4 regions of the Mesorhizobium sp. WSM4840 genome follow, and region 1 is predicted to be linked to each of the others. Evidence: riboswitches for the same ligand, from Rfam matches in the RefSeq annotation. Region 1 holds a riboswitch; each other region holds the start of a gene.
What was found. A riboswitch is a leader RNA that binds a small molecule or an ion and turns the genes downstream of it on or off. The one in region 1 is predicted to bind thiamine pyrophosphate.

Region 1 (7,602 bases):
CCTTCGCCGGCCTCTATTGCGTCAATGTCGGCTATGGCCGCCAGAAGATATCAGACGCCATCGCCGCGCAAGCCAAGAACCTGGCCTACTACCACGCCTATGTCGGCCACGGCACCGAGGCGTCGATCACGCTTTCCAAGATGATCATCGACCGGGCGCCGCAAGGCATGTCGAGGGTCTATTTCGGCCTCTCCGGCTCCGACGCCAACGAAACCAACATCAAGCTGATCTGGTACTACAACAACGTGCTCGGCCGGCCGGAGAAAAAGAAGATCATTTCGCGCTGGCGCGGCTATCACGGCTCTGGCGTCATGACCGGATCGCTGACCGGGCTCGACCTGTTCCACAACGCCTTCGACCTGCCGCGCGCGCCGATCCTGCACACCGAGGCGCCCTACTATTTCCGCCGCGCCGACCGCTCGCTGAGCGAGGAACAGTTTTCCCAACACTGCGCCGACAAGCTGGAGGAGATGATCCTGGCCGAGGGCCCGGACACGGTCGCCGCCTTCATCGGTGAGCCGATCCTCGGCACCGGCGGCATCGTGCCGCCGCCTGCTCTCTACTGGGAAAAGATCCAGGCGGTGCTGAAGAAATATGATGTGCTGCTGGTCGCCGACGAAGTCGTTACCGGCTTCGGCCGGTTGGGCACCATGTTCGGCTCCGACCATTACGGCATCAGGCCCGACCTGATCACCATCGCCAAGGGCCTGACCTCGGCCTATGCGCCGCTGTCGGGCGTCATCGTCTCGGACAAGGTCTGGCAGGTGCTGGTGCAGGGTTCCGACAAGCTCGGCAGCATAGGCCATGGCTGGACCTATTCGGCGCATCCAGTCTGCGTCGCCGCCGGCGTCGCCAATCTGGAACTGATCGACGAGATGGACCTGGTGACCAATGCCGGCGAAACCGGCGCCTATTTCCGCGCCGAGCTGGCGAAAGCCGTCGGCGGCCACAAGAATGTCGGCGAGGTGCGCGGCGACGGCATGCTGGCGGCGGTCGAGTTCGTCGCCGACCGGGACGAACGCGTGTTCTTCGAAGCCTCGCAAAAGATCGGGCCGCAGGTCGCGACAGCCCTTGGCGAGCGTGGTGTCATCGGCCGGGCCATGCCGCAGGGCGACATTCTCGGCTTCGCGCCACCGCTCTGCCTGACGCGCGAAGAGGCCGATATCGTCGTGTCGAAGACGGCCGATGCGGTGAAGAGCGTGTTTGCGAACCTCTGAAGAACCGACATGAATGCCATAACCAAACCCCTCCCCGCCACTATGGCCGCCGTGCTGCTGACCGGTCACGGCGGACCGGAAAAGCTTGTCTATCGCACCGACGTGAAAGTACCCTCGCCCGCCCCGGGCGAGGTGCTGGTCAAGGTCACCGCTTGCGGCATGAACAACACCGATGTCTGGGTGCGACAGGGCGCCTACGGCACGGAGGAAGATGCTGCCGCGGTATCGACCTGGCGGCGTCAGGGCAACACGCTGACTTTCCCGCGCATCCAGGGCACCGACACGGTCGGCAATGTCGTTGCCGTCGGCGACGGTGTTTCTTCGGCTCGCATCGGCGAGCGGGTGATGGTCGACTTCTCCATCTACAACCGCGACGACGATTCACTCGCCGACATCGACTATATGGGCCACGGCCGCGACGGCGGCTATGCCGAGTACCAGGCCGTGCCGGCCGAAAATGCCCATGTCGTCGCTACCGACCTGACTGACGTCGAACTCGCCACTTTCTGCTGCGCTTACCTTACCGGCGAACAGATGCTGGTACGCGCCGCATTGAAGGCCGGCGAGCGCGTGCTGGTCACCGGCGCGTCGGGCGGCGTCGGCTCCGGCATCGTGCAATTGGCGCGGGCGCGCGGCGCCATTCCCTATGCCGTCGTCGGCAAGGGCAAGGAACAGGCGGTGCTCGACATCGGCGCCGAGGCGGTGATCACCCGTGGCGTCACCGATCTGCCTGCTGCCGTGAACGACGCGACCGACGGCCAGCCGATCGACGTGGTTGCCGACCTCGTCGGCGGTGCGATCTTCAATGACCTCTTGCGCATCCTTCGGCCCGAAGGCCGCTACACCACCGCCGGCGCGATTGCCGGCCCGGTCGTGCAGATCGATCTGCGCACCTTGTATCTCAAGCAGTTGCAGCTGCATGGTTCGAGCCAGGGCACGCGGCAAGATTTCCGCCGTATCGTCCGCTACATCGAGGAGAAGAAGATCCGGCCGCTGGTCGGCGGCGTCTACAGGCTGTCCGATTTCCACCGCGCCCAGGCGGATTTCATTGCCAAGGATTTTGTCGGCAAACTGGTGGTCGTTCCGGATGCCATCTCGGATCTCGCAGCAACCCGATGACAGCCAAGATTATCGCTCTCGCTTAGTTCTGCGATCGACGTCTGACGCCGACCGGTTCGTCCGCTACGGGCAGCCGTCGCCGTGCAGTTGGCAATGGGTAGTGTCGCAGGGATATTACCCCTCGGCTGCGAATACGTAGCTGTTGCCATCCTTGGACAGCGTGCCGACGTTCGGCATCAACCAGTGAGTACCCGAAATGGTGAGCTTGTCGGCGACCGCGCGATCGAAGATCTTCTTTCGCGTTTCGACGGCCATTTGCGGATCCTGGTCGATAGCAAGCTGCCACTCGGGATTTGTTGAAATGTGGGGCGCAAGATTGACCACGTCAGCGCTGATCAGGAACTGTTTGCCGCCCGATACGACCAGATGCGCGACCATTCCCGGGCTATGACCCGGCGCCTGAACGGCGTGCACGCCGGGCAGGAGTTCTGGTTCTCCCTCAAAGGTCCTGACGTTTTTCCACGTCGCCACGGTGGCCTGAATGCGCTGGGCGAGGCCCTTGCGCGTCGGTCCGAGATCGATCGACTCGACTCCCTGGCGCGTCCACCATTTCAATTCCGCGGCGGGCACCACGATGTCGGCATCCGGGAAGACCTGGGCATTGCTCTCATTGTTCATGAGGCCATAAATGTGGTCGCCGTGCAGATGGGAGATCAGGATCGTCTTGACTGCCTTGGGGTCAAGGCCCGCCGCAGCCATGCTCTCGAATAGCCGGCCGCTCCCCTCACCATAAATCGGATGACCGCCGGTACCCGAGTCGATCAGGACCACTTGATCGCGCAGCTTTAGCGCCATGACGATAAACCGCAGGGGCGCCTGATTGTCGGGAAAACCGGCACCACGCAGCGCCGTCTTGACCTGTTCGACGCTGACATTCCTGACCATACCCTCCCGCAGCGAAACGTCACGCATGCCATCAATCAGACAGAAGACTTCAATGTCGCCAACCTTGTATTTTCGGAAAGGTTGAGCGACGGCCTGTTGAGCGCAGGCCGCGTCGACAAACGTGATCGGCTTGTCGAGTCCAAACGCAGCATGAGCACCGGCTGCGCCAAGTGTCAGGTCGCGACGCGAGATATCGAACATCCTTCCCCGCTGACTGAATGATCGAGCATATCAACGGCGCTCGGCACTGCACAAGGCCGCCGTGAACGCGGCGATCAGGGCCGGCCGATCGAGGTCGTCGCCGAGCCGAGAATGGTGGGGTCCGAGAACCGGAACGGAGCGTACTTTTGGATACGTGAGTACCGGAAGCGTAGGAAACCGCCGTTCGCGGGCCGGCTGAATATCGACACGCTCTAACAAGCGCTCGGGCTGTTCGCCGACACGGTAAAATCGAGCGCGACATGGCCTTGCGGCGCGCCGAAGCGAAGGAAGGCTTCCGATAGCGTCGCGAACACCGGTCCGGCATCGCCTCTAAGCTTGGTGCAGAAATTCTTCGACCTGTCGAAGACGCCCGAAGTCTTGAGAAAGTCGATGCAGCCGTAGATCTCGTCCATGTGATGGCCCTCGCCGAGCGGATAGAGCGAGAACTGCGCGGCGACCTCTTGGCCGAGCTTTTTCGCACCGTCGACATGCGACCGCGCCGCGCCGATGCGCTCGGCCAGGGACAGCTCGTGACTGCTGCCGGAAATCGGTGTGCAGATCGGATCGTCGGGCTCGCCGGGGCAGCCGCGCGACACCGTCGCCGACAACACGCAGTGCACGCCACTTGCCGCCGCCGAGGCGAACAGATCGCGCATGGCCGGGAAAAGCTGTTCCGGCGGGCCGACGATCAGCGTCGAGATGTCGTCGGTCTCGATGCGGAAATTCGGCCATCGCCGAAAGTGCTTTGAGGATGACGCCGACGAAATCGTCGCACATCGGATACAGGGAAATCTGTGCACCTGAAAACACGGTCGCCTCGCTCCGCTGGCATTACCCAGATCAGCTTGAGGGACCGAAGGCTTGGCACCTTCCATCTCAGCCCCGGCAATACGGAGCGCCCCTGTCGATTGGGTGGACGTAGCACCGGCGCGGTGGATGTTCAAGTACGATCCGGGGCAATTGCCGATCGTGGCGCCGCCGGCAAAGCTGCCGATCTCCCCTGCGGAAGATTGGATGCCGCAGCAAGGCTCAAAGCGTACCTGGCTTTCAACGCTCAATACGCGGCGGCTTTCACGAGGCGTTTTTCGTGATGGCTTTGTTTATCTGCAAGACCATTCTGATTTGGCTGCACGACGGCAACAAGGATTCCTGATCCTCTCCTGCAGCGTTATAAGTTTTTCGCAGTTTTCTTATAACGCCGCTTGCGTCGCTCGAGATCACGCCGTTACGCGCGCGCCAATTGCGGGACCTGCTTGCCCGCGGCTTCAAGCGATCTTTCGAACGCGTCGATCATCTCATCGACCTGTGGCTCGGTGATGATCAGCGGCGGGCAGAAAGCCAGCGCGTCGCCCATGTTGCGGGATATCACGCCGTTCTGCTGCATGAAACCGTTGACGAGCCCGCCCAGCGCGCCGGCCGTCTCCCACGGCGTCTTGCTCGCCTTGTCGCCGACCAGTTCGACCGCCGCGATCAGGCCGACTCCGCGCACCTCGCCGACAAGCGGGTGCGATTCGAGCTTGCGCAGCCGCTTCTGCATATGCGCGCCGACCGTGCGCGCATTGCCGACAAGGTCGCGCTCCTCGATCAGCTTCAGGTTCTCGAACGCGACTGCCGCCGCAACGGGATGGCCGCCGCCGGTGAAGCCGTGGCCGAAGGTGCCGATGCGATTGCTTTCGTCGGCAATCGGCTCGAAAACCTTTTCGTTGATCAGCAAGGCCGAGATTGGCAGGTAGGACGAAGAAATCTGCTTCGACAGCACCATGATGTCAGGCCTGATGCCGAAGGTCTGCGAGCCGAACATCTCGCCGGTTCGGCCAAAACCGCAGATCACCTCGTCGGCGACGAGCAGGATGTCGTATTTCGACAGGACCGCCTGGATCTTCTCCCAGTAGCCGGCCGGCGGCACGATGACGCCGCCGGCGCCCATGATCGGCTCGCCGAAGAAGGCAGCGATGGTTTCCGGTCCTTCGGCCAGGATCAGCTTTTCCAAGTCGTCGGCAAGCCGGCTCGAAAACTCTGCTTCGCTCTCGCCTGGCAGCGCCTCGCGCCAGTGGTGCGGCGTCGACGTGTGCAGCACATTGGCAATCGGCAGGTCGAAGGAAGTGTGGTTGTTGGGCAGGCCTGTCAGGCTTGCCGCGGCAATGGTGACGCCGTGATAGCCGCGATTGCGGCTGATGATCTTCTTGCGTGCCGGCTGGCCGATCGCATTCGACCGGTACCAGATCATCTTCATGGCCGTATCGTTGGCCTCGGAGCCGGAATTGGTGAAATACGCCTTGCTCATCGGCACTGGCGCCATTAGCACCAGCTTCTCGGCGAGATCGATCAGCGGCGAATGCGATTTGGAGCCGAAGTCGTGATAGTAAGGCAGCTTGGACATCTGGCGCACCGCCGCATCGACCAGCCGCTTCTCCGAAAAGCCGACCGCGACGCTCCAAAGCCCGGCCATCGCCTCGATATAGCGGTTGCCGGCGAGATCCTCGACATAGATGCCGTCGCCCTTCTCGATGACGAGTGGCCCTGCTTCCTCATGCTTGCGGGCATTGGTGTAGCCGTGCATGTGGTAGCTGATGTCGCGGGCTTCGGGAGAATTCGGTCGAGCGTCCATGATGGCTCCTGTCCTGCATGCCGGGACGTGCGTCCTGCCGCCGTTCGGCGCGCATCGGCCTCTGGATTAATGCTGTTTGGTGCATCTGTTTCTTGTAAGGGTGTCAAGCCCTTTCGGAAGGGCTGGCGGATGGACGGAAGACATGCAGAATTTCAGCTTCGAGGCTGCAGAACGCGAGAACCTGCGCCAGGCCGGCGGTGCGCGTCGCCCCGAACGGGTCACCAGCAGGCACAACAACAAGGCTGAGGTGGCCTGATCGTGGACCATGTCGACTGCATCGTCGCCGGCGCCGGCGTCATTGGCCTCGCGATCGCGCGAGAGATGGCACGGCGTGGCATGGATACCCTGATCCTCGAGGCCGAGAACGCCATCGGCACCGGGACCAGTTCGCGCAATTCCGAGGTCATCCATGCCGGCATCTACTATCCGGCCGGATCGCTGAAGGCCCGGCTCTGCGTGCCAGGCCGGGAAAAGCTCTACCGTTATTGCCAGGAGCGGGCGGTGCCGCATGCGCGCTGCGGCAAGCTCATCGTCGCCACGGATGCCGAACAGGAGCCGGTGCTCGCTTCCATCCTGGCCAACGCCTCTGCTTGCGGCGCGGGCGATTTGACGCCCTTGACCGCAGCAGAGGCGCGCAGGCTGGAGCCCAAGCTGCGGTGCACGGCGGCCCTTTTGTCTCCCGCCACCGGCATCATCGACAGCCATGCCCTGATGCTCGCGCTGCTGGGCGACGCCGAGGAGCACGGGGCGGCGCTCAGTCTCAACACCCGCATCGTCTGCGGCCGCATCGAGGGCGGGCGCATCGCGCTCGACACGGTCGACAGCACAAGCGGCGAGCGCTTTGAAATCGCCACCGCGCGCTTCATCAACGCCGCCGGGCTTGGCGCCACAGCACTTGCCAGCTCGCTTGACGGGCTCGACCCGCAATTCGTGCCAGATCTTCGCTATGCCAAGGGCAATTATTTTTCGGTCGCCGGCCGGGCGCCGTTCTCGCGGCTGGTCTATCCCGTGCCCGAACCCGGCGGGCTCGGCGTCCATCTGACGCTCGACCTCGACGGCGTCGCCCGCTTCGGGCCTGACGTCGAATGGACCGAGACACTCGACTATCGCGTCGATCCAACGCGTGGCGAGCGCTTCTACGACGAGATCCGCAAATACTGGCCGGACCTGGCCGATGGCAGCCTGCAGCCGGCCTATAGCGGCATCCGGCCGAAGCTCTCCGGTCCTGGCGAAGCCAATGCCGACTTTGTCATCCAGGACGCGCCGGTGCATGGCACGGAGGGCCTGGTCAATCTGTTCGGCATCGAGAGCCCCGGCCTGACCTCAAGCCTGGCGATCGCCGACCATGTCGCGCAGCGCCTCGCGCCGAAGGCCAGCTAGCCGAGGGCGATCCGCGCGAGCGCACCCGTAAGCCATCCGTAAGCCGGGGTCGCGGAACCTGGATCCGACGATCAACGGGACCATCGATATGAAGAACCGTTTCGAAGCCATGCCGAACCCAAGCTGCCGGTTCGAGATCTGGGACAATGAGACCGGCGAGCCCGTGGTCCATCACGATCGGCTGCTCACCTT
Region 2 (7,602 bases), on a different contig from region 1:
ACGCCAAGCGCTTTCTTCGTCCGAGGCCGGAGCCGATCCGGTCAACCTAGCCAACTCGCTCAGGTTGGGCGTTACGAGCCTGCAGCTCGGCATCAGATCGCGATGCAGCACATCAATGGCATCGTTCGCCAGCAGCACTCGTCCCGAGGTAGAGGCCAGGACCGGGTCGAGCACCACGGGCACTTGGCGGTTGCTGGCAAGTACAACGCCGACCGCCTCGATCGCAGCCGACGTCCCTAGTATGCCGATCTTGACCGCCGCGACCCCGTTGGCAGAGAAAGCGGCGCGCATCTGGGCGGCGACAAGCTCCGGCGGCATAAGCTTGACGTGCTCGACAGCGGCGTGCGTCTGGACGGTCACGGCCGTGACGGCGAGACAACTGCGCAGCCCGAAGGCGGAAACCGTCTCGATGTCTCGAACAATTCCAGCCCCGCCGCTCGAATCCGAGCCGGCGACGATGAGGACGTGCGGCGTCATCGCCACGGGGCCGTCGCCGCCAGCCATTTGAGGAGACGAACCTCGGGACGCGCGTTGCCGAGGATGTCGGTGACAACCGCGGCGCTCTGGGCTCCCTGGGCGAAAATCCCGGTCGCGCGCTCGACCGTCAGGCCACCTATGGCAACGAGCGGAAGGTTGCCGACACGCTGCTTCCAGGCAGCTATGCGATCGAGCCCCTGCGGGGCCCATTTCATGATCTTGAGCACGGTCGGATAGATGGGGCCGAGCGCCACATAATCGGGATCAGCCGCAAGGGCGGTTTCGAGCTCGGCGGCGTCGTGGGTGCTGAGGCCTAGTCTGATGCCTGCCCGTCGGATCGCCCTCACATCGGCCCGTGGGAGATCTTCCTGGCCGAGATGGACGAAGTTGCAGCCCTCCTCGATCGCAACGCGCCAATAGTCGTTGACGACGAGCTGGCAGTTGTGGCGTTCGCATATCGCTTTCGAAGCGCGGATCTCCTGGCGTAGCGAAAACTCGTCCTTGTCCTTGATGCGCAATTGCACCAGCTTGACGCCAAGCGGCACGAGACGCTCGATCCAGGCGCTGGAATCGACGATGAGGTAGAAGGGGTCGAGCTTCACGGGAACGCCGCCTTACCAATGACCGGCGTGGACGGAATCGCCGAGTCGCGCGGCTCAAGCAGCCCAGCGCGATATGCTTCATGGCCTGCCCTTATCGCCTTGCCGAAGGCCGCGGCCATTTGAACGGGATCGCCGGCCTTGGCTATCGCCGTGTTGAGGAGCACCGCGTCGTAGCCGAGTTCCATGACGGCGGCCGCATGCGACGGTCGGCCGATCCCGGCATCGACGATCAGCGGAATGTTCGGGAAATGGCCACGCAAGCTTCGCAACGCATCGAGATTTTGGGGCCCGCGCGCCGAGCCGATCGGCGCGCACCATGGCATCAGCGCCTGGCAACCGGCGTCAAGCAGATGCTCTGCCACGACAAGATCGTCGGTGGTATAGGGAAATACCGCAAAACCATCCTCGCACAGGATGCGCGCCGCTTCGACCAGGCCGAACACGTCCGGTTGCAGCGTGTCCTGGTTGCCGATCACTTCGAGTTTGATCCAGCTCGTGCCGAACACTTCGCGCGCCATCTTCGCGGTCGTGACCGCTTCCTTGACGGAGTGGCACCCGGCAGTGTTGGGGAGGATTCTCGTGCCGAGCGAGCGGATCAGCGACCAGAATTTTTCGCCAGCCCTGCCGCCTGCCATCTCACGCCGCAAGGAGACGGTCACGATGGACGTGCCCGACGCCTTGACCGCATCGGCAAGGATGGCCGGCGAAGGATATTGCGCGGTGCCGAGAAGCAGGCGGGAAGGAAGCGTCGTCCCGAGAAGCTCGAACATGCTAGCCTCCCTGCATCGGCGAGAGGATTTCGATCCGATCGCCGTCGCTCAACCGGAATTCCGCCCGGTTGGCTTTGTGCACGAGGTCGCTATTGACGGCGGTCGCAAGCCAGTCGCCTTCATAGTCGAGCGCGGCAAGCAATTCGGCCAATGTGGTGGCGGCAACCTCATGCGCTACGCCGTTGACGGTCAGTTTCATGAGCAAGCTCCACGGATTTGTCGTGACGGAAGATGAGTTCGGCCGCCTGGCGCGCCATGGCAGGGGCGAGCAGAAAGCCATGGCGATAGAGGCCGTTGATCGCGACGGTGTTTCCGCGTGCTTCGACACGCGGCAGGTTGTCTGGAAAGGCCGGACGAACGCCGGCACCAGCCTCAACGATCTCAGCCTCGCCGAATGCCGGATGGAGCGCGCAGGCGACGCTGAGCAACTCCATCATCGAACGCGCCGTGACCGGTCCAGTGGACTGGCTCTCGATCATCGTCGCGCCCACCATGAAACGGTGGCCGGTGCGCGGCACCACGTAGAGCGGAAAGCGCGGATGAAGCAGCCGGACCGGGCGCGACAGCGAGACATCGGGCGTGCGCAGGATCAGCATCTCGCCTCGAACGCCACGCAGCCGGTCGTCGTCCGTCGCGATCCCGGTGCAGTCGATCTGGCGATCGAAACCGGAAATGTGCCGGGCATCGGCGCCGAAGCGGAATTCGACGCCCATCGCCACCAGTCTGTCATGAAGTGCCGCCATCGCCTGGCGCGGGTCGAGATGCGCTTCGTCAGAGAAGAGCAATCCGCGGCGCAAGCGGCCGGCGAGGTCGGGCTCCAGCAACGCGATTTCATCTTCATCGACACGCCGGTGACCCGATGTGCGGCTGGCGAACCGCTCGAGTTCGCCCGCATCGCGCGGCGCGGCCACGACCAGTGTTCCTGCCCGCGTCACCTGACCGGGCAGTACCGCATCCCACCAGTCGGCGGCATCGCGGCCAAGGTCCAGCACCGGCTGCTCGGCGCTTTCACGCTCGCACCATGGCGCCAGCATGCCGCCGGCGAACCACGACGCATTGCCGCCAAGGCTATCCCTTGTCTCGGCAACGGTCACCGTCGCGCCGCGGGCGGCGAGTTCGAAGGCGGCGGTGAGGCCGGCGACGCCGGCCCCCTTGAGCAGCAGCCTCATGACGGTTCCGGCGCCTCTGGCACGAGCGGTACGCCGGTCTCGTCAGCGGGCATGTAGAGATCGCCGCCCTCGCGGTATTTCGCTGCCATCGCCGCCATGCCCTCTTTCTGTGCCTCGGCGCGGATTTCGTGGGAGATGCGCATCGAGCAGAATTTCGGTCCGCACATGGAGCAGAAATGCGCCAGCTTGTGCGCCTCCTTCGGCAAGGTCTCGTCATGGAAGGAGCGCGCCGTTTCAGGGTCGAGCGACAGGTTGAACTGGTCTTCCCAGCGAAACTCGAACCGCGCCCGCGACAGTGCGTCGTCACGCAGCTTCGCTGCCGGATGACCCTTGGCGAGGTCGGCGGCGTGGGCGGCTATTCTGTAGGTGATGACGCCGGTCTTGACGTCGTTGCGGTCAGGCAGGCCGAGGTGCTCCTTGGGCGTGACGTAGCAGAGCATGGCCGTGCCGTACCAGCCGATCATCGCCGCCCCGATGCCGGAGGTGATGTGGTCGTAGCCCGGCGCAATGTCGGTCGTCAGCGGCCCGAGCGTGTAGAACGGCGCCTCGCCGCAGACTTCGAGCTGCTTGTCCATGTTCTCCTTGATCTTGTGCATCGGAACATGGCCCGGCCCCTCGATCATCACCTGGCAATCCTTGGCCCAGGCGATCTTGGTCAGCTCGCCAAGCGTTTCCAGTTCGGCGAATTGCGCCGCGTCGTTGGCGTCGGCGATCGAGCCGGGACGAAGGCCGTCGCCGAGCGAGAAGGACACGTCGTAAGCTCTGGCGATATCGCAGATTTCCTCGAAATGCTCATAAAGGAAGCTTTCGCGGTGATGATGCAGGCACCACTTGGCCATGATCGAACCGCCCCGGCTGACGATACCCGTGACCCGGTCGACCGTCAGCGGGATGTAATGCAGCCGCACGCCGGCATGGATGGTGAAATAGTCGACGCCCTGTTCGGCCTGTTCGATCAGCGTATCGCGGTAGACTTCCCAGGTCAGGTCCTCAGCGATGCCAGCGACCTTTTCGAGCGCCTGGTAGAGCGGCACCGTGCCAATCGGCACCGGCGAATTGCGGATGATCCATTCGCGGATGTTGTGGATGTTGCGGCCCGTGGACAGGTCCATAACGGTGTCGGCTCCCCAACGGATCGCCCAGACCATTTTTTCGACCTCTTCGGCCATCGAGGAGGTGACCGCGGAATTGCCGATATTGGCGTTGATCTTCACCAGGAAATTGCGGCCGATGATCATCGGCTCGCTCTCGGGGTGGTTGATGTTGGAGGGGATGATTGCTCGCCCGCGCGCCACCTCGTCGCGCACGAATTCCGGCGTGACGAAGTCGGGGGTCGTCGCGCCGAAGGCTTCGCCGTCGCGCTCAAGCTTGCCGCGCAGGATCTCGCGACCGAGGTTCTCGCGGCCAAGGTTCTCGCGGATCGCGACGAACTCCATTTCGGGCGTGATGATGCCTGCCCGCGCATAGGCAAGCTGGGTCACCGCCTTGCCTGCCTTGGCTCTGAGCGGCCGATTGCGAATGGGAAATTCCGGCGTCAGGCGCTCACCTGTCGCGAATCCGTTGTCCCCCGGCCCGACACTGCGGCCATGGTGGAATTCGACGTCGCCGCGCGCCGTCACCCATTCATCGCGAAACCTGGCGAGGCCCTTTTCGATGCTGGTTTCGACAGCCGCGTCGGTATAGGGGCCGGACGGATCGTACACCGTGACGGGTGGCTCGCCGGCCGTTGGATGGACGGCGATTTCCCGCATCGGCACCCTGATCTGCGGGTGGATGGCACCGGGCTTGTGGATTTTCCGCGAGGCGGGCAGTGGTCCCGTCGACACGGTGGGGGTGAGGGCATTCATCGTCAGGCTCCTTTGCTTCATGCATTGGAGACCCAGTTCTGTGCCGGAAGGATGAAGACGCTTCTTGTCGACCTGCCGAAACAGGACCTCGGGCGTAAACCTCCCGCAAAGCGCTTGCACCGTCCCTACGCCAGTATGAACTGGATCAGGTTCAACGGGTCACTGCGCCGCGATAGCCAGCAGTATCTCAGCCCCTTGCCGGGACTCCCCTGGTGAATGCCTCAGGTTGAACGGGCCGGCGCTAACTTGTCAAGCGCATTCGGCTCGCGGCGGTCATCGGCGATCGGTCAAACCCGAGGGACGCTCGCGCATGTGTCGGCGACAAATCACGCTCCGGAACCAGGGGACGGATCAAGGGGGACCGCCATACCGTCGGACTAAAGATCAATCCACGCCATCGGGTGCATACGTCGGACGGTGCCTCCGGGACTGCGATCTCGCCCTCTCAGATAATGGTAATCAGATCAAAACTAGCCTTCTCGAGGTGCACCCCGAATACCTGTCAAGAAGCTGATGAAGCCGATAAAGCACAGCCCCCCATGCTTCGGAGGGCTGCGCTCATGCTCCGGAATGTCACAGGCGTCGCACTTGATCCCAAGGTCGATGAATCCCTCGCCGGGCTCGCCGCCGCAATGGGCGTTTCAAAATCCGACCTCATCAAGAAGATCGTCGGCGCGTGGCTTGTTGCCAACGCGTATTTGCCGGTTCCTTATGCCGAAAAAGCGCAAGCCCCGCGACGCCGCCACCACCCTACGGGAAGACCGCCCTGGACGTCCTCTCAAGGCACTTGGAGCGGCCGAGTGCCCATCGGGACAAGGCGCTGACGGTCCAACATCTCTCTGTTTCATCCCGACTGTTGGGTTTGTCAGATCCGCGACACCGGAGTACGGCTGCGCCTTGCAGCCGCGAATTCGTTAACTTATTGAATAATATCCGGAAAATCTCCCGGAGGTTCCTTCTGCTCAGTTGGCACGACTTTTGATGCTCCTCCAGAGGCGACAGGAGATACCGACTGGCGTTCATTCGTGGGTGACATCGCGCGCAATGCAACAAGGAAGACAATATGTCAGGTCCGCGTGAGAACCGATTTTATGCAAAGAGGATTGCCTGTAGCGCAAGGCGTTCACGAACCGCAAATCCACAATGGCTTCCGTGCAAAACACAGGGAGATCATTTGTGAAAATCCTATTCACTACGGTGGCTGTCGCCTTGCCGGCCATCGCTATTGCTGCGCAAACGATCCCCGTAGACCTCAGAGAAACGGCACGCGCCACCTTCAAGGCTCTACCATCTATCACGCCGACAGTCGCCAACAACCCGATCACACCGGAGAAGATAGCCTTGGGCAAGGCAATGTTCTTCGATCCACGCGTCTCGGCGTCAGGCGTCTTGTCGTGCAATTCGTGCCACAACTTGGCCACCGGGGGCGACGACAATCATGAAAGCTCGATCGGTCATGGTTGGCAGAAGGGACCGCGCAACGCGCCGACGGTACTGAACGCTGTCTTCAACATCGCGCAGTTCTGGGATGGTCGTGCTGAAGACCTGAAGGCTCAGGCCAAGGCACCGATCCAAGCCGCTGTCGAAATGGCCAACACACCAGGTCAAGTCATCGCCACGCTCAAGTCGATGCCGCAATATGTCGAGTGGTTCAATTCAGCTTTCCCGGGTGAAGCCGATCGCGTCACCTTCGAAAACGTCGCCAGGGCAATCGAAGCCTTTGAGGCGACACTAGTCACGCCGGCCCCCTTCGATGCCTTCCTCAATGGCGATGACGCCGCCATGACTTCCGAACAGAAACAGGGCCTTACGCTTTTCATGGACAAGGGCTGCTCGTCCTGCCACGGCGGTATCAACGTTGGTGGGGAGGGCTATTACCCATTCGGCCTCGTTGAAAAGCCCAGCGCCGATGTCCTGCCGGAAAACGACAAGGGCCGATTTGCCGTCACCCATGCAGCCGACGATTCCTATGTTTTCCGCGTGGCGCCGTTGCGCAACGTAGCACTCACCGCGCCATACTTTCATTCGGGCAAGGTTTGGGATCTGAAACAGGCCGTCGCCATCATGGGGACCACCCAGCTCGGCGAAGAATTGACGGAAAAAGAAGTCGACCTGCTCGTTGCCTTCCTCAATTCGCTGACCGGAAAGGTACCGGAGGTCGCCTATCCCATCTTGCCCGCCGAAACGCCGACAACGCCTCGACCTGTATTGCATCTCCTCGGGCAATGATTGGCCGGAGCTGGCTAGGGAAAGTCGCAATCAGGAATGATTGCGACCATCACTAGGACGACACGATCGTGACTTCCGGCGAGGCCTCTCCAACTGGAGCTAGGTGGGCTTTCATTTCCGAATTCAATTGAAACGCTAAGTGAAAAGCTGACCCGTCGACGCCCACTTGCGTCACGACAGCATGACCGCCTTACCGGCAACGTCGATCAGTTCATGCTGGCACAGACGGCAGCGCAGTCTGAAACGAATGCCGCAGAACGAGTGAAACGGTCGGAATAGCACCTTGCTGCTCTCGGCATGTCCCTCGATAGGACCTGAAAAGGTTGCGATCGGGCAGGCGTGACGGCAGTCACGCTGCCGACAACAGTGACTTCAGGGAGGTCGTCCAGATGGTTCGTCCGATAACGCTCATCAAGCCCGCAGTCCAGCCGCAACAGGTCAATGAAACGCAAAACGCAGCACAAATAGCGCGGCGGCGTCACCGGTAGCTCACCGGCTCTTTCCGGAA
Region 3 (7,602 bases), on a different contig from region 1:
AGCCGAAAGCCGCGAGCAGGTCGTCCGAACGGGTTTTCGCGGCGCGACCGCGAAAACCCCAGAGTCGGGCGAGCAGGACGAGGTTCTCCCGGCCCGTCAAGTCCTCGTCGAGCGAAGCGAACTGCCCGGTCATCGCGATTGCCGCACGGACCGCATGCGGGGCCTGCACGAGATCGTGCCCCATCACGGTCGCAGAGCCGGCGTCGGGGCGCGACAGCGTCGCGAGCATGCGCATCAGCGTTGTCTTGCCGGCACCGTTCGGACCCAGGATGGCGAAAATCATGCCGCGCGGCACATCGAGATCGACACCATCGACGGCGCGCAGCTTGCCGAACGTCTTGACCAGGCCGCGGGCGGAAATGGCTGACTGGACAAAACCCTTGGAGGGCAGGCCCATAGGAGAAGTATCGTTCATGCAATCATCCGGCAGTCGCAAAATGAAAGGCCAGCTTCGGCGCGATGGGTGCGTCGTCAATTTCTCTGCAGGCGCACGAACTTACCGTCTGGCTTATCCTCGTGCCAGAGGCTCCGACGACGTACCACTACCTGGCCGCTGAGGCTGAAAGCCGGTCCGATCATATGTCGGACAGGTCTCTAATCATCTTGGGGTTTTCACTCGATCACGGCGCAGGCCTGACGATTTCCGGCATCACCGGCAGGCTGGCTTTTGTAGTCGTCCTGTCCGCCGTGGATCATCAATGCCTTGCCTCGTATCGCCGTTTCTCCACCATCCAGCTTGACCATGCCGTTGAAAGCCTGGGCACGCAAAACGCCGTCGGCGCCGACCCGCTGATTTGGCATATCGCCCGCGTGCGGGCCTTTTCCAGTGAGGTATCCATGTTCGGCATTCGTCGGATTGAAGTGCCCACCGGCCGAGTCATGGCCGGTCTGATGGTCGCACTTTCCGGTTTCATGAACATGGAACGCGACCCACTCGCCCGGAGGCAGTCCTGTTACCTCCAACGCTATCAGCACGCCCTGCGCCGTCTCGGTCAGCGTGGCCGTGCCATTCTTCTCGCCGGCCATGTTGACGAATTCGGCTTTCGCGGTCGCGGTGTCCTGAGCCGCTGCAGGCATCGCGACCGCCAGCGCCAACCCTGTTGTTGCAACCAATCTTCTCATCGACTCGGCCTCCGGTTGTCCAAGCAAGCCAAACAACAAAGGGGTCTCTTCGTTCCATTTGGCAATTGAGTTTTTTTGTCTCCCGCACAGCCGCCAGGGAAGCGACGCCGACAACCTGTTCGATGTGTCTTCAGTTTACACCAATTCGAAGAGTTGCGCGGTTTGCCAGCCTGCAAGCAGTATGATGAGAATACCAACGAGCCTGAGAAGCGTCTTTTCTGCGATTGACTTCACTACCCAACCGGCCATCGGCGCTGCGACTACGCCGCCAAGAATCAAGCCGGCGACAGAGAGTAGATTTTCCGTTGGCTCTCCTGCCTCCGCCCAATGGCCCGTTACTAATGCAAACAAGAAGGTCAGAGACACCGAGAGCGTGATGAGGAACTCGCTCGCATTTACCGTACCAATAACGTAGCGGGGCGTCCCGCCAAAACCGAGAAGGCCCGTCGTTACGATGGGTCCCCATCCACCACCCCCTGCGGCATCGAGAAATCCACCACCAAGTCCAAGCGGAGGTACCGCGCCTGCAGGGACCGGCTTACTCGGGATCCGCCGGAATGAACGGAACAGGAGCCAAGCTCCGACAAGCGCCAGATATGTGGTCACATATGGCTTCATGATCGCTCCCTCAAACGAGGTGAGCACATAAGCGCCGAGAACGCCGCCGAGAACACCAAATGGCATCAGCCGCCAGAAAAGCTTCCAGTCGATATTGCGGTGATAGAGGTGAGCCGAACCTGAGGCCGCAGTGGTAAACAGCTCCGCTGCGTGAACTGAAGCCGAAGCGTGTGCAGGAGACACGCCAAACCCCAGTAGGGTTGTCGAGCAAATCACGCCGTAGGCCATGCCGAGAGCCCCGTCGACAGCCTGAGCTACAAACCCTACGAGCGCAAAAAGGATAAATTCCTGCATTTGGCTCTCCAACAAAGCGCGGGTCGTAATTGGCGAAAGAGGAACCGCTGCCTACAACGGATGCAATTTATATCTTCATGCTTCCACAATTCACCAAACGCCTGGCATCGACAATGGCGACGAACGGGAAACTGTCCGCTCGATCGACGTCTTTCCCGATACCTTCAAAGTCATGTGGCTTCTCAGAATATCGAGAGCGATCTCGAACAGGATGCCGGGTTGTCACTCTTCCCTGTCCTGCGCCGCGCCTCCTCGACCTGAGGTTTCACGAGTCGGACGCAGGCTTGCAGCTCCACCCCATATCTGTTTAATTGCCGGCATCCACAGGGGTGCTCCGTATCGTCGGGGCTGAGAGCTGGGCTGCAAGCCCGTAAACCCTAGAGCTGATCTGGATAATACCAGCGGAGCGAGGCGGGCGATGTTTTCTGGCGCACAGATTTCTCTTTCTCCGACAACCGGCGATTTCGTCGGTGTCGTCATCTCCGCGCTCGATGCGCTCGACCCTTGTCGCGATCGGTTGCGCATAGGCACAGACGATATTTCGACGCTGCCGGTCGGCCCGCTCCAGGGCCATCTCACGATCGAGCTTACGGTTTCGGCCAACAGCCCGACCCTGCGCTGATCTTTTCGCACCAGACAAGTCTCGCATGTCTCAACCTTTCTCCGCCGCGCCGCGAATCGCAGCCTTGTTCGCCAAGGTCGGACCGGCCTTGCTATCGGTTGGCACGCTGGTTTTGGCTTGGGACCTCTATGCGCGCATCTCGGGCATCTCGCCCACCACGCTGCCCGCGCCGTCACGCGTTCTCGCCCAGGCCATCCGGCAGCGCCAGGCGCTGCTCGACAACACCGTGCCGACGATCAGCGCCACATTGGCGGGCTTCGCCTGCTCGCTGGCCGTTGCCTTCATCCTTTCGGTGCTGATCGACTTCTTCAACCCGCTGCGCCGTGCCCTGTTCCCGGTGTTCATCATCAGCCAGACCCTGCCGCTGGTGGCGATCGCCCCGCTGGTCGTTCTCTGGTTCGGCTTCGGGCTGACGCCGAAGATCACGCTGATCGCCCTCGTGACTTTCTTTCCCATGCTGGTCGCGCTTGTGCAGGGTTATGACTCGACGGATCGGGACATCTCGGCGCTTCTGAGTTCGATGGGCGCTTCCCGCATGCGCATTTTCCTGCTGGCCCGCTTGCCCTCCTCGCTGCCCTATTTCTTCGCCGGACTGCGCATCTCGATCACCTATGCCGTGGTGGGCGCCATCTTCGCAGAATATGCCGGTGCGGCCAAAGGGCTCGGCATCTACATGCTCAACGCCAAGAACAATTTCCGGCCCGATCTCGTGCTGGCGGCCGTGCTGGTCAGCGCCTTGCTCACGCTAGCCCTGTTTGCTGCTACGGTACTGATCCAGCGCGTCGTCATGCCATGGGAGCGGCTCGATGGCGCACGAAAATCATGAGCAGGCGGCTGGAGCTGCGCCAAGTCAGGAAGCGTTTTGGCGACATCGACGTGCTTGCCGACATCACCCTGCACATCGAGCCGGGCGAATTCGTTTCAATCCTCGGCCCCTCCGGAGCCGGCAAGTCCACGATCTTCAGCTTGCTGACGGGCGGTCTCGGAGGCCACGGCGGCGATGTCGACTTCGACGGGCGGCCACTGGCCGACACGCGCCGACCGTTTGCCTTCATGCCGCAGCACGACGCCCTGATGCCCTGGCGCACGGTTATCGACAACACCGCGCTCGGCCTGGAAGTGCAGGGCATGTCCCGCAAGGCGGCGCGCGACAGGGTGGCGCCGTTCTTCGGCGAATTCGGCCTTGCGGGCTTCGAGCATAAGTATCCGGCGCAGCTCTCGGGCGGAATGCGCCAGCGCGCCGCGCTGTTGCGCACCGTCGTGCAGGACCGCGCCATGCTGTTGCTCGACGAGCCGTTCGGCGCACTCGACGCCCTCACGCGCACCGGCATGCAGCGCTGGCTTCAGACGATGTGGGACCGACACCGCTGGACGGTCCTGCTGATCACCCACGACGTCCGCGAGGCGGTCTTCCTGTCCGACCGCATCTATGTGCTGAGCGCCCGCCCCGCCCGCGTGCTGCGCGAAATCATCATACCTCTTTCGCGCCCGCGCAAGGATCTTGCCTCGTCGGAAGCCAGCGCCATCGAAGCCGACATCCTCGATACCCTGCTCGATCCACAGCCCGCCCAAAGGACATGACCATGCTTTCCAGACGCCTCTTCATCGCTGCCGCATTGATCGCCGGGTTCGCACCCGTCACGTCCGTCTCCGCCCAGCAGACTGTCACCGTCGCGCTAGACTGGACGCCGAACACAAATCATGTCGGGCTCTATGTCGCCCAAGCGAAAGGCTTCTACGCCGAGGCCGGGCTCGACATGCGGATCCTGCCCTACACCGACACTGCGGCCGGTACGCTGATCGCCAACCGCGTGGCCGATTTCGGTATACTGGGATCCATAGGATTGTTCACCCAACGCACGGCCGGCGCCGACCTCGTCGCCACCTACGCCATCATGCAGACAGAAACCGGCAGGCTGGTGTTCAACGCCGACCGCGCCGATATACAGTCCCCCAGGGATCTGGACGGCCTGACCTATGACGGTTTCGGCAGCGCCTGGGAGAATGCGCTGATCGGCACCATCATCCGCCATGATGGCGGCGAGGGCAAATTCGAAACAGTGACGCTGGGCACCTCCGCCTATGAGGCCTTGGCCAATGGCGCAGTCGATTTTACGCTCGAGGTCTACACTTGGGAGGGGATCAAGGCGGAGCTTGACGACAAGCCTCAGCGCGCCTTCCGTTACGCGGATTTCGGCGTGCCCGACCAACACACCAATTTCATTGGCTCGAGCCGAGCCTACCTCGAGAAGAACAAGGACACGGCAACCGCGTTCATCGCCGCGACCAGGCGCGGCTATGCCTTCGCCGTCGAACATCCGCAAGAAGCGGCTGAGATCCTGATAGCAGCAAACAGCGACATGCTGACTGACCGTCCATTGATCGAGGCATCGCTGAAGGCGCTGGTCGACGGCCACTATCTGCAAAGCCCCGCCGGCGCGATCGGCACGATCGATCCCGCAAAGATGGAGGCTATCGGCGACTACCTGTTCAAGGCCGGAGCCCTGCGCGACGGCGATGGGAACCCGGTCGGCGAACGACCCGATTTCGCGGCCTATTACAGCAACGCCTATCTGGACGGCGAAAAATGAGCCCGCCGCGGCGCATGCATCCTGTCGGCACTCGCCGTCGTCACCAGCAGGATCGGACTTGACCGGAACTGCATCGACCAGCTTCGACGCGCCGCTGCCGCCGCTGTCGAGCGCACGGCCGAACCAGTCCGGCCAGAGCCGGTCGGCGTGCTGGTCGTGATCGCAAGGCGGGACAGGCTGACGCTGGAACAATGCTCATGCGCATCGTGGTGGTCGCCGAACTGGTCGCGCGCGGCGGTGCTTACTCACTGGGCGCGGGTCCGGACTGACGTGATGGCTTTGTGTCGCGCTTTGGCGTCAGTTCCGCCTCGGGCTGGTCGCTCAATCGTTTCTTGAGGATGTCAATGAGGCTGACGGTGACCGCAATCACCGCCGGGCCGAGGACGAGCCCGGATGCTCCAAACAGGACGATGCCACCGACAGCACCGACAAAGGCCACCACCGTGTGGAGCCGCAGCCGGTTCCCGACAAGCATCGGATAGAGCAGATTGTCGATGCCGGCGACGACCACGCCGCCCCAGACGGTCAGGATCGCCGCGCTCGCCCAAGCCCCCTCCAGCGCGAGATAGATCGCTGCCGGCACCCAGATCACGAATGCGCCGAGCACCGGCACGATGGCAAGCAGTCCCATTGCCAAGCCCCAGAAGACCGGAGTGGGCAGGCCGAGCCACCAGAACATCAGGCCGCCCAGCGTCCCCTGCACAGCGGCGACAAGCACGGTGCCTATCAGGATCGCATGTACCGTCTCGGCAAGGCGGGACAGCATGTATGCCGTCTCCGCGGTACGCAGGGGCGAGAGACGCTCGATCCCCCGCAGGGCGGATTCACGGTCCCGCAGAAAATAGAACAGCAGATAAAATGTCAGAATGAACATCACGGCCTGATTGATCGAGCCGCGCAACAGCGATGTGCTTTGTGCCGTCAGCCATTGTACAAATGCGGCGACCGTGCCGGCCGGATCGAGTTGGTTCTCAATCCACTGGGCAACCGCCGAAAGCCTGGGATAGCCCGACACGAAGGCATCTGTGTTCCAACCCCGGATGACCTCCTCCATATAGGTGGCTCCGTTTACCGCCTCGCGAACAAGCTGCTGTGCCACGAAGACGAGCGGCAGGCCGACTGCCACCGCCGCGACGCTGACCGATATCAGCGCAGCCAGGTTTTGATTCCTGAGCCTTTCCTCGACCCGTCGATGAGCCGGATACAGGATGATTGCCAACACCACCGCCCAGGTCAATGCGGGCAAAAAAGGCAACGCCAAGAGATAGCAGACATACAGACCGATCGCCGTCGCGGCCACGATGCCGAGCAATCTCATTTGTTTCATATCGGGCATCTGTTTCAGGTCGGGCATCTCTCGCCGTCTCGCAAACCAAGCGAGCCTAGTGGATTTCCCAACAAAATGGCAGCTTCCGTTGCCGCACCCTACGGCTAGGCCGCTGTCGAGTGTGACGAAAATCCCGTGCGCGCTGCCAGCACCGCGGCCTGCCGGTCGTGGATGGTCTGACCTACGGCCGTTCTACAACTCGCTCGCGGCAGCGCAGCTTCACAGGACCAATAGAAAAAAGGCCGGACTGTTAAAGTCCGGCCAGGCATGAAGGTTCAAAACCTCCAGAGGGGAACGCGCCGGACGCAATGGGAGGAAAACATCCGACGCAATGCGTATATGGATCCGCACGGGTGGCGTTTCAACGACATGTGGTGGGCCACATCAGCCGCTCCATAGAGCCACCAGCGCGGATTCAGGTCACGGCCTGTGTTTCAGTTTTAGCGTAACAGACATGTGGTGCGTCGGCCCGATCAACGAGGGTCAGGCGAGGAGTGTCCCGCGGGACACTCCCCCTTCGTTTTTTACTCCGAGAGCGTGAAGGGAGCCGTGTATTTGTCGACGTTGTCCTTGGTGATGAGAAGGCAGTCAAACAGCTGCTTCTCGGTCGGCGCGCCGGTTTTGCCGGTCTTTATGAACGAGTCGGCCTGTTGTACGGCCTTCGCCGAGTAGACGGCCACCGGCTGGAGCACGGTGTACTGCAAGTCGCCCGCCTTGATCGCGGCGACAGCGTCCGGAGAGCCATCGAAGCCGCCGACCTTAATGCTCGACAGCTTTCCGGCTTCCTTCAGCGCGGCGATCGCGCCAAGCGCCATCTCGTCATTGCCGCTCGTCACGCCGATGATATCGGGATGGGCCTGCAGCAGGCTCTGCATCTTGTCGTGGCCCTGGGTCCGGTCCCAGTTGGCGACCTCCGAGCCGGCCTTCTTGAGGTCCGGATACTGGCTGATCACGGTCTCGTATCCGTTTGACCGGGTGGCGGCGTTGTTGTCGGACGGGGCGCCCAACAGTTCGACGTAGTTGCCCTT
Region 4 (7,602 bases), on a different contig from region 1:
ATCGAGGCGTTCACCGCCTCGATCTTCTTCGGCAGCGATTCCAGCGCGAATTTTTGTTTGAACGACAGTTTTTTTGAGCCCTTCGGCGCGGGTGCTTCGCTCCTGCCTGCCGCCACCACTTCGCTGGTCTCGGCCTTTGGCCGTGCCTTGCGGTCGTCCAGCCTGGTGCCGCCGCGCTGCGCCAGCATGTCGGAATAGCCGCCGGCATATTCGATCCAGCGGCCGCCGCCGTCCGGCGCGATCAGGCTGGTCACGGTGCGGTCGAGGAAATCGCGGTCGTGGCTGACCAGGATCACCGTACCGGCAAAACCGGCGACCAGTTCCTGCAGCAATTCCAGCGTCTCCATGTCGAGGTCGTTGGTCGGCTCATCGAGCACCAGCAGGTTCGCCGGCCGCGCCAACACGCGGGCGAGCAGCAGCCGCGCCCGCTCGCCGCCCGAAAGCTCGCGCACCGGCGTGCGCGCCTGTTCCGGTTTGAACAGGAAATCCTTCATGTAGGAGACGACGTGGCGCTGCTCGCCATTGATGACGAGGTTCTCGCCGCGCCCGTCGGTGAGGTATTGCGCCAGTGTCTCTTGCGGATCGACCGCGTCGCGTTTCTGGTCGAGCGTGGCGATCTCCAGATTGGTGCCGAGCCGCACCGTGCCTGAGTCCGGCTTCAATTCGCCGGTCAGCATCTTCAGCAGTGTCGTCTTGCCGGCACCGTTCGGGCCGACCAGGCCGACGCGGTCGCCGCGCTGGATGCGGGTCGAGAAGCCCTTGACCACAGTGAGGTCGCCAAAGCTCTTCTCGATGGTCTTGGCCTCGATCACCAGCTTGCCGGATTCGGCGGCGTCGCTGGCCACCATGGTCGCCGCACCCTCGGCGCCGCGATGGCCACGAAAGCGCTGGCGCATGGTCTGCAGTTCGCCGAGCCGGCGCATGTTGCGCTTGCGCCTTGCAGTCACGCCGTAGCGCAGCCAGTGCTCCTCGCGCACGATCTGGCGGCCAAGCTTGTGCTGCTCGCGTTCTTCTTCTTCCAGAACGGTGTCGCGCCATTCCTCGAAATGGCCAAAGCCCTTGTCCAGCCTGCGGGTCTGGCCGCGATCGAGCCAGACGGTGGCGCGCGACACGCGCTCGAGGAAGCGGCGGTCATGCGAGATGACGATCAGCGCCGAAGAGGTGCGGGCAAGCTCCTCCTCCAGCCATTCAATGACCGACAGGTCGAGATGGTTGGTCGGCTCATCGAGGAGGAGAATGTCGGGCTCCGGCGCCATGACGCGGGCAAGGGCGGCACGGCGCGCCTCGCCGCCGGAGAGATCGTTCGGCCGCTCGTCGCCGGACAGGCCGAGATGCTCCATCAGATAGGTGGCGCGGTAGGGATCGTCGGCGGGTCCGAGCCCCGCCTCGACATAGGCGCGGACGCTGGCGAAACCATCCAAGTCGGGCATTTGCGGCAGGTAGCGCACTGTCGCCGAGGGCTGGCGGAACACCTCGCCGTCCTGCGGCTCTATCAATCCCGCAGCGATCTTGAGCAACGTCGATTTGCCCGAGCCGTTGCGGCCGACCAAAGCGATCTTGTCGCCCGCCGACGCCGTCAGTTCCGCCCCGTCGAGCAGCGGCGTGCCACCGAAGGTCAGTTTTATGCCGTCGAGATTGAGAAGTGGCGGCGCCATGTCAGCTTCCAGGTAAGGGGAATGGGTGGGCGAGCAACAGCGCGCGGCCACTGCTCAGCGCAATTTCCAGCCGGCCCCTGACCTCGTTGGAAATGGTCAGCGACGAACCGAACGCCATCTCGATATGGTTCAGCGGCCATTTGGCGCCGGTCACGGTCAGGCCGGTAAGGTCGGAAAAGCCGAGAATCGAAAACAGCGTGCCATCGGCGTAGTCGAAGCCGGCCTTTCCGCGAAGCAAGGGAGTGCCTTCCTGTGCGCCGCTGGTCAAAAGCACCTCCGTCCCTGCCTCGGCCAGTCGGACACTGAGCGCCAGGTGCAGGAAGGCGTGGTCGGTGCGCTTGCCGCCGAACGCGCCGGCGAGCACGAGACTGGTCGCGCCGCGTTCGAGCGCGGCGGCGATAGCCAGTTCGCCGTCGGTCTTGTCCTTTTCTGCCGGAAACACCTGGCGGGCCACGGCGGCCAGCTCGTCCGGCAAGTCCGCCGGCACCGAATCGAAGTCGCCGACCCAGAGTTCCGGCGTCAGGTTCAGCGTCCGGGCATGGCTCATGCCGGCGTCGGCGGCGATGACACGGGAGCCTTCGACCTGGCGGTCGAGCAGCGGCGTGCGGATTAGATCGCCGCCAAGCAGGATGGTGAATTTGCTCATATGCGTGGCCCTTACCAGCCCTGCTTGCCAAACGGAAGGCCGCGTTCCAGATGCCCGGCAAACTTCCGCTTGCGCCGCAACCAGGCCGGGCCTATGTGTCGAAACGCTCTAACGGGGTGCTGGACGCGATCTTCGCGAACCAGCTGAGAGGCGACCATGCCAACCCGCTGAACCTGATCCGGTTTGTACCGGCGGAGGGATTAGACGTTTCGGACAGCCCGACGCCTCAATTCCTTTCAACGCGAACGAAGGAGGCGCCGATGCGCACGTTTTTATACACTCTAGTTTCGGCAGTGCTGCTTGCGGCGACTGTTCCCGCCGGCATCGGGCCGGCATCCGCGCAGGAAAAACTCACCGTCTATACCTATGAGAGCTTCACCGCCGACTGGGGTCCAGGCCCCGCGGTGAAGAAGGCCTTCGAGGCCGAATGCGGCTGTACTCTCGAATTCGTCGCGGTCGCCGACGGCGTCGCCCTGCTCAACCGCGTCAAGCTGGAAGGGGCCGCGACCAAGGCCGACATCGTGCTCGGCCTCGACACCAATCTGACTGCGGAAGCCAAGGCCACCGGCCTGTTTTCGCCGCATGGTGCCGTCATCGATGTCAATGTGCCGGGCGGCTGGAGCGACGATGTTTTCGTGCCGTTCGACTATGGCTATTTCGCCGTCGTCTACGACACCGAAAAGCTGAAGACGCCGCCGAAGAGCCTGAAGGAATTGGTCGAGGGCAATGCCGATGAGAAGATCGTCATCCAGGATCCGCGCACCTCGACGCCCGGTCTCGGCTTGTTGTTGTGGGTGAGGTCGGTTTATGGCGACAAGGCGCCGGAAGCCTGGGCCAAGCTTAGGGCAAAGGTGCTCACCGTGACGCCGGGCTGGAGCGAGGCCTATGGCCTGTTCACCAAGGGCGAGGCGCCGATGGTGCTGTCCTATACCACGTCGCCGGCCTATCACATGGTCGCCGAAAACACCGAACGCTATCAGGCGGCGTCCTTCGAGGAGGGCGCGTATCTGCAGATCGAGGTTGCCGGCATCACCACGTCAGGCGCGAAGAACCCATTGGCGAAACAGTTCCTGACTTTCATGACCGGACCGAAATTCCAGGATGTCATTCCCGAGACCAACTGGATGTTCCCGGCCGGCAAGACCGAGAAGCCGCTCAATCCGGCTTTCGACAAGCTCGTCAAGCCGACCAAGACTTTGCTTTTCAGCCCGGAAGAGGTCGCCGCCAATCGCAAGGCCTGGGTCGACGAATGGCTGTCGGTGATGAGCAAGTAGCTTGTGATTGAAAGATGATTACTCTACGGCGCCCGGGAACTCGACCTCAGCCATATTTTCTGCTTCGACGATCGTTGAACTAGGCAGGGCGGCATGCATACCGGATATCCTGCCGATCCCCGCGTCACCGCCGGCACCATCGCGCTTGCCGCTGTTGCGCTGCTGGTCGGCGGAGCGTTCGCCGGGCTCATCGTCGAAGGCGCCCGCGACCCGTCCGGCGCCGCGTCGACCTTCGATTCCTACCTCTTCCGGGTCGCCCGTTTCACGCTGTTGCAGGCTTTGCTGTCGACACTGCTTTCCGTCGTGCCGGCGCTGTTCGTTGCGCGGGCGCTGTCGCGGCATCCGCGCTTCTTTGGTCGCGGCCTGATCCTGCAGCTCTTCGCCGTGCCGCTTGCGCTGCCGGCCATCGTCGCCGCACTCGGCATTCTGGCTCTCTATGGCCGTGCCGGCTATTTCGCCGGCGTGCTCACCGCGATTGGCGGTCTGGGCTGGCCGGGCATATACGGCCTGTCCGGCATCCTCATCGCCCATGTCTTCTTCAATCTGCCGCTGGCCACGCGGCTGTTCCTTGAAGCGCTGACGACAGTGCCGGCCGACCAGTGGCGGTTGGCGAGCCAGCTCGGCATGGGCGCCAGACCCGCCTTCCGGCTGATTGAATGGCCGACGCTGCGTGCGGCGCTGCCGGGCGTCGCTGGGCTTGTCTTCATGCTCTGCATCACATCCTTTACCATCGTGCTCACGCTGGGCGGCGGGCCGCGTGCGACGACATTGGAGGTCGCCATCTACCAGGCACTGCGTTTCGATTTCGATCCTGCCCGCGCGGTGACGCTGACACTGCTGCAGATCGCGCTGACCTTCGTCGTTGTGCTGGCATTGATGCGGCTTGGCGCCAACATCGTCGGCGACGCCAACCTGCCGGTGGCACCGCGCCGCTATCTTTCGGCCGGCCCGGCCGAGACCGTGCTGAATACAGCATTGATCGCTCTCGCATTGCTGTTCGTCGCCGGGCCGATGGCTGCCATGGTGACGTCAGGCCTTGGCGCCGATCTCGGCCGGCTGGCGGGCGAGATCGCGGTGCGGCAGGCGACGCTGACCAGCGCCGTGCTCGCCCTGCTGGCGGCGCTGCTTTCAGTGGCGCTGTCGCTGTCGCTCGTCATGGCACGACGGGCGCTGGCCTTGAGGCGTCGCGTCGGCGCCAGGACGCTGCTCGAATACGCCACCGATACCGGCGCCGGCTTCGTCCTCGTCGTGCCGCCCATCGTCATCGGCGCCGGCTGGTTCCTGCTCCTGCGTGCTGTCAGCGACGTCTTTGCCATCGCCCCTGTCATGGTCGTCACCGTCAATGCGGTAATGGCGATGCCGTTTGCCATCCGCGCCATTCGCCCCGGCTATGATGCGGCGAGCGAACGCCACGAACGGCTCTGTTTGCTGCTTGGCATTTCGGGCTGGAACCGGTTCCGGCTGGTCGACTGGCCGTCGCTGCGGCGGCCGCTCGCCACCGGTTTCGCGTTCGCCATGGCTTTGTCGCTCGGCGATCTCGGCGTCATTGCCCTGTTCGGCAGCGACTCCCTGCAGACACTGCCTTACCTCTTGCTGGCGCGCATGGGCAGCTACCGCACGATGGACGCGGCAGGCCTGGCGTTGCTGCTCGGCCTGGTTTGTCTTGCGCTTGTCCTGGCCGCTGACTGGCTGGGGCAGGGAGAAAAATCATGATGCTCAACAGCGCGGAAAGCGGTACGGCCGTGCGGCTGGAAAAGGTCTCGTTCAGCTATCGCGAAGCGCCGTTTTTATTCGATGTCGAGTTCGCCGCCTCGAAGATCACCGCCATCATGGGGCCGAGCGGTTCGGGAAAATCGACGCTGCTCAATCTGGTGGCCGGCTTCGAGACGCCGCGATCGGGCCGCGTGCTGATCGGCGGCGCCGATGTCGGCGCCAAACCGCCGTCGGCGCGGCCAGTGTCGATGGTGTTCCAGGAAAACAATCTCTTTGCCCATCTTTCGGTCGAACGAAATGTCGGCCTTGGCCGCTCGCCGTCGCTCAGGCTGGCCGAGGGCGACCACGCTGCAATCGCCGGGGCGCTCAAGCGCGTCGGCCTTGCCGGCAAGCAACAGCGCCTGCCGCGCGAACTCTCCGGTGGCGAGCGGCAGCGCGTCGCGCTCGCCCGCGTCCTGGTGCGCGACCGGCCGGTGCTCTTGCTCGACGAACCGTTCGCCTCGCTCGGACCGGCCTTGCGCGACGACATGCTCGATCTGGTAGCCGGCGTCCATGCGGAGCGGCGCATGACGGTGCTGTTCGTCACGCATCAGCCGGAGGATGCCCACCGTATCGGCCAGGACATGGTGTTCCTGGACAATGGCACGGTTGCCGCAACCGGGACTGTCGCCGATTTTTTTACCAAGGCTGGACCGGAGGCCTTCCGACGCTATATCGGTGCAGGTCCGTTTGGCGCGGGATCACGAGATGTTGCCCGGAAGCGGACATAATTTACGGCCAAACCGGCTTCAGGCGATGTGGTGCTTGCTTGCCATGGTCAAAGTAGTGTGACTAGGTCCTCCGATACTGGTCCGGCATAGGTTGTGATTTGCCACTACGGTGTGCCATGCGTGCTCATGGCCGCGAAGGACGCTGTGGCAGTTGATTGTGCGCATGATCCTTTCTGAAAATCGATGCCCGATTTTCGGGGCCATGTGCTGAGACCCGAAAGGAAGCTGTTCTGCCGACCGGCACCGACAGAGTGAGAAGGAAACCGCTGGCGCGCTTCCTCGCGCTGGCCGGCTTTGCCATGGCGCTGGCAAGCTGCCAGATGTTCACGCCTCCGGACGTTCAGGAATCCGGCTTCCAACCTTCCAGCAAACCGATCACGGTCGACAATGTCGCCGCCAACAGCAAGCTCGCCGAAATGGCGAAGGCGCAGCATCCGCGCATCCTCGCCACCTATGGCGGCGAGTATTCCGATCCCAAGCTCGAGCGCATGGTCGCCAAGGTCGTCGGCAGCCTGACCGTGGTGTCGGCCAACCCGAGCCAGACCTACCGCATCACCATCCTCAATTCGCCCAACGTCAATGCTTTCGCGCTGCCGGGCGGCTATCTCTACATCACGCGCGGCCTGTTGGCGCTGGCCAACGATTCGGCCGAGCTCGCCGCGGTCATCGCGCATGAGATGGGCCACGTCACTGCAAACCACGGCTTGCAGCGCCAACAGCTCGAGGCTGAGGAGGGGTTTGCAACCAAGGTCGTCTCCGACGTGCTCGGCGACAGCCCGACCGCCAAGGCGGCACTGATCCGCGGCAAGCTGCGGCTTGCCCAGTTCTCGCGCAATCAGGAGCTTGAGGCCGATGGCATCGGCATCAAGTCGATCGGCGAGGCGGGCTTCGATCCCTTTGCCGCCGGCCGCTTCCTGCAGTCGATGTCAGCCTACACCGATTTCCGCTCGATCAGCGGCGCCACCGACGCCAGCCTCGACTTCCTGGCGACGCATCCCAACACGCCGCAGCGCATCGATCTGGCGCAGCGTCATGCCCGCCAGTTCGGCGCGCCCGGCGTCGGCACGCGCGACCGCGACGCCTTCCTCGCCGGCATAGACGGCCTGCTCTACGGCGACACGCCGGAGGAGGGCTATGTGCGTGGCGAAACCTTCCTGCATCCAGGGCTCGGCGTGTCGTTCTCGGTGCCCGACGGCTTCATCATCGACAACTCGGCCGCGGCGGTGACGGCAACCGGGCCAGGCGACATAGCGATTCGCTTCGACGGCGTTTCGATCGACAAGAGCCGCTCGCTGACCGACTACATCCGCAGCGGCTGGGTGGCCGGTCTCGACGAAAGCAGCGTGCGCCAGGAAACGATCAATGGCAACGACGCGGCGACGGCGCATGCCAGTGCCGAGGGCTGGCAGTTCGACATCGCGGTGATCCGCGCCGGTGGCCAGGTCTACCGGCTGCTGACGGCTGCCCCTTCCGCCAGCGCCTCGCTGGATGCCGTGGCGCGCTCGGTCAGCGGTTCCTTCCGTATCTTGAGCGCGGCCGAGAAA

Region 2: it holds a riboswitch for thiamine pyrophosphate, as region 1 does, so the genes downstream of both, thiC (phosphomethylpyrimidine synthase ThiC) here and AC0L3I_RS11065 (YkoF family thiamine/hydroxymethylpyrimidine-binding protein) in region 1, are expected to answer to the same signal.
Region 3: it holds a riboswitch for thiamine pyrophosphate, as region 1 does, so the genes downstream of both, AC0L3I_RS13385 (YkoF family thiamine/hydroxymethylpyrimidine-binding protein) here and AC0L3I_RS11065 (YkoF family thiamine/hydroxymethylpyrimidine-binding protein) in region 1, are expected to answer to the same signal.
Region 4: it holds a riboswitch for thiamine pyrophosphate, as region 1 does, so the genes downstream of both, thiB (thiamine ABC transporter substrate binding subunit) here and AC0L3I_RS11065 (YkoF family thiamine/hydroxymethylpyrimidine-binding protein) in region 1, are expected to answer to the same signal.

The regions. Positions count from the first base shown of each region.
Region 1 covers NZ_JBVVQD010000006.1:136,658-144,259, reverse strand. Annotated here, with positions in the region: gene AC0L3I_RS11080 (aminotransferase) at 1-1,217, shown strand, start outside; gene AC0L3I_RS11075 (alcohol dehydrogenase family protein) at 1,227-2,336, shown strand; gene AC0L3I_RS11070 (MBL fold metallo-hydrolase) at 2,451-3,422, opposite strand; partial or broken gene AC0L3I_RS11065 (YkoF family thiamine/hydroxymethylpyrimidine-binding protein) at 3,635-4,232, opposite strand; TPP riboswitch at 4,223-4,335, opposite strand; gene AC0L3I_RS11060 (aspartate aminotransferase family protein) at 4,648-6,030, opposite strand; gene AC0L3I_RS11055 (NAD(P)/FAD-dependent oxidoreductase) at 6,289-7,410, shown strand; gene AC0L3I_RS11050 (hypothetical protein) at 7,499-7,602, shown strand, end outside.
Region 2 covers NZ_JBVVQD010000058.1:11,194-18,795, forward strand. Annotated here, with positions in the region: gene AC0L3I_RS35485 (hydroxymethylpyrimidine/phosphomethylpyrimidine kinase) at 1-504, opposite strand, end outside; gene AC0L3I_RS35490 (thiamine phosphate synthase) at 474-1,079, opposite strand; gene AC0L3I_RS35495 (thiazole synthase) at 1,076-1,849, opposite strand; gene thiS (sulfur carrier protein ThiS) at 1,851-2,048, opposite strand; gene thiO (glycine oxidase ThiO) at 2,017-3,018, opposite strand; gene thiC (phosphomethylpyrimidine synthase ThiC) at 3,015-4,865, opposite strand; TPP riboswitch at 4,970-5,086, opposite strand; gene AC0L3I_RS35515 (cytochrome-c peroxidase) at 6,009-7,094, shown strand.
Region 3 covers NZ_JBVVQD010000008.1:78,373-85,974, reverse strand. Annotated here, with positions in the region: gene AC0L3I_RS13400 (ATP-binding cassette domain-containing protein) at 1-415, opposite strand, end outside; gene AC0L3I_RS13395 (superoxide dismutase family protein) at 613-1,122, opposite strand; gene AC0L3I_RS13390 (sulfite exporter TauE/SafE family protein) at 1,258-2,034, opposite strand; TPP riboswitch at 2,350-2,462, shown strand; partial or broken gene AC0L3I_RS13385 (YkoF family thiamine/hydroxymethylpyrimidine-binding protein) at 2,453-2,596, shown strand; gene AC0L3I_RS13380 (ABC transporter permease) at 2,682-3,482, shown strand; gene AC0L3I_RS13375 (ABC transporter ATP-binding protein) at 3,479-4,237, shown strand; gene AC0L3I_RS13370 (ABC transporter substrate-binding protein) at 4,234-5,247, shown strand; gene AC0L3I_RS13365 (AI-2E family transporter) at 5,489-6,601, opposite strand; gene AC0L3I_RS13360 (D-ribose ABC transporter substrate-binding protein) at 7,099-7,602, opposite strand, start outside.
Region 4 covers NZ_JBVVQD010000001.1:162,808-170,409, reverse strand. Annotated here, with positions in the region: gene AC0L3I_RS00930 (ABC-F family ATP-binding cassette domain-containing protein) at 1-1,655, opposite strand, end outside; gene AC0L3I_RS00925 (thiamine diphosphokinase) at 1,657-2,301, opposite strand; TPP riboswitch at 2,404-2,518, shown strand; gene thiB (thiamine ABC transporter substrate binding subunit) at 2,562-3,575, shown strand; gene thiP (thiamine/thiamine pyrophosphate ABC transporter permease) at 3,669-5,288, shown strand; gene thiQ (thiamine ABC transporter ATP-binding protein) at 5,288-6,058, shown strand; gene AC0L3I_RS00905 (M48 family metalloprotease) at 6,358-7,602, shown strand, end outside.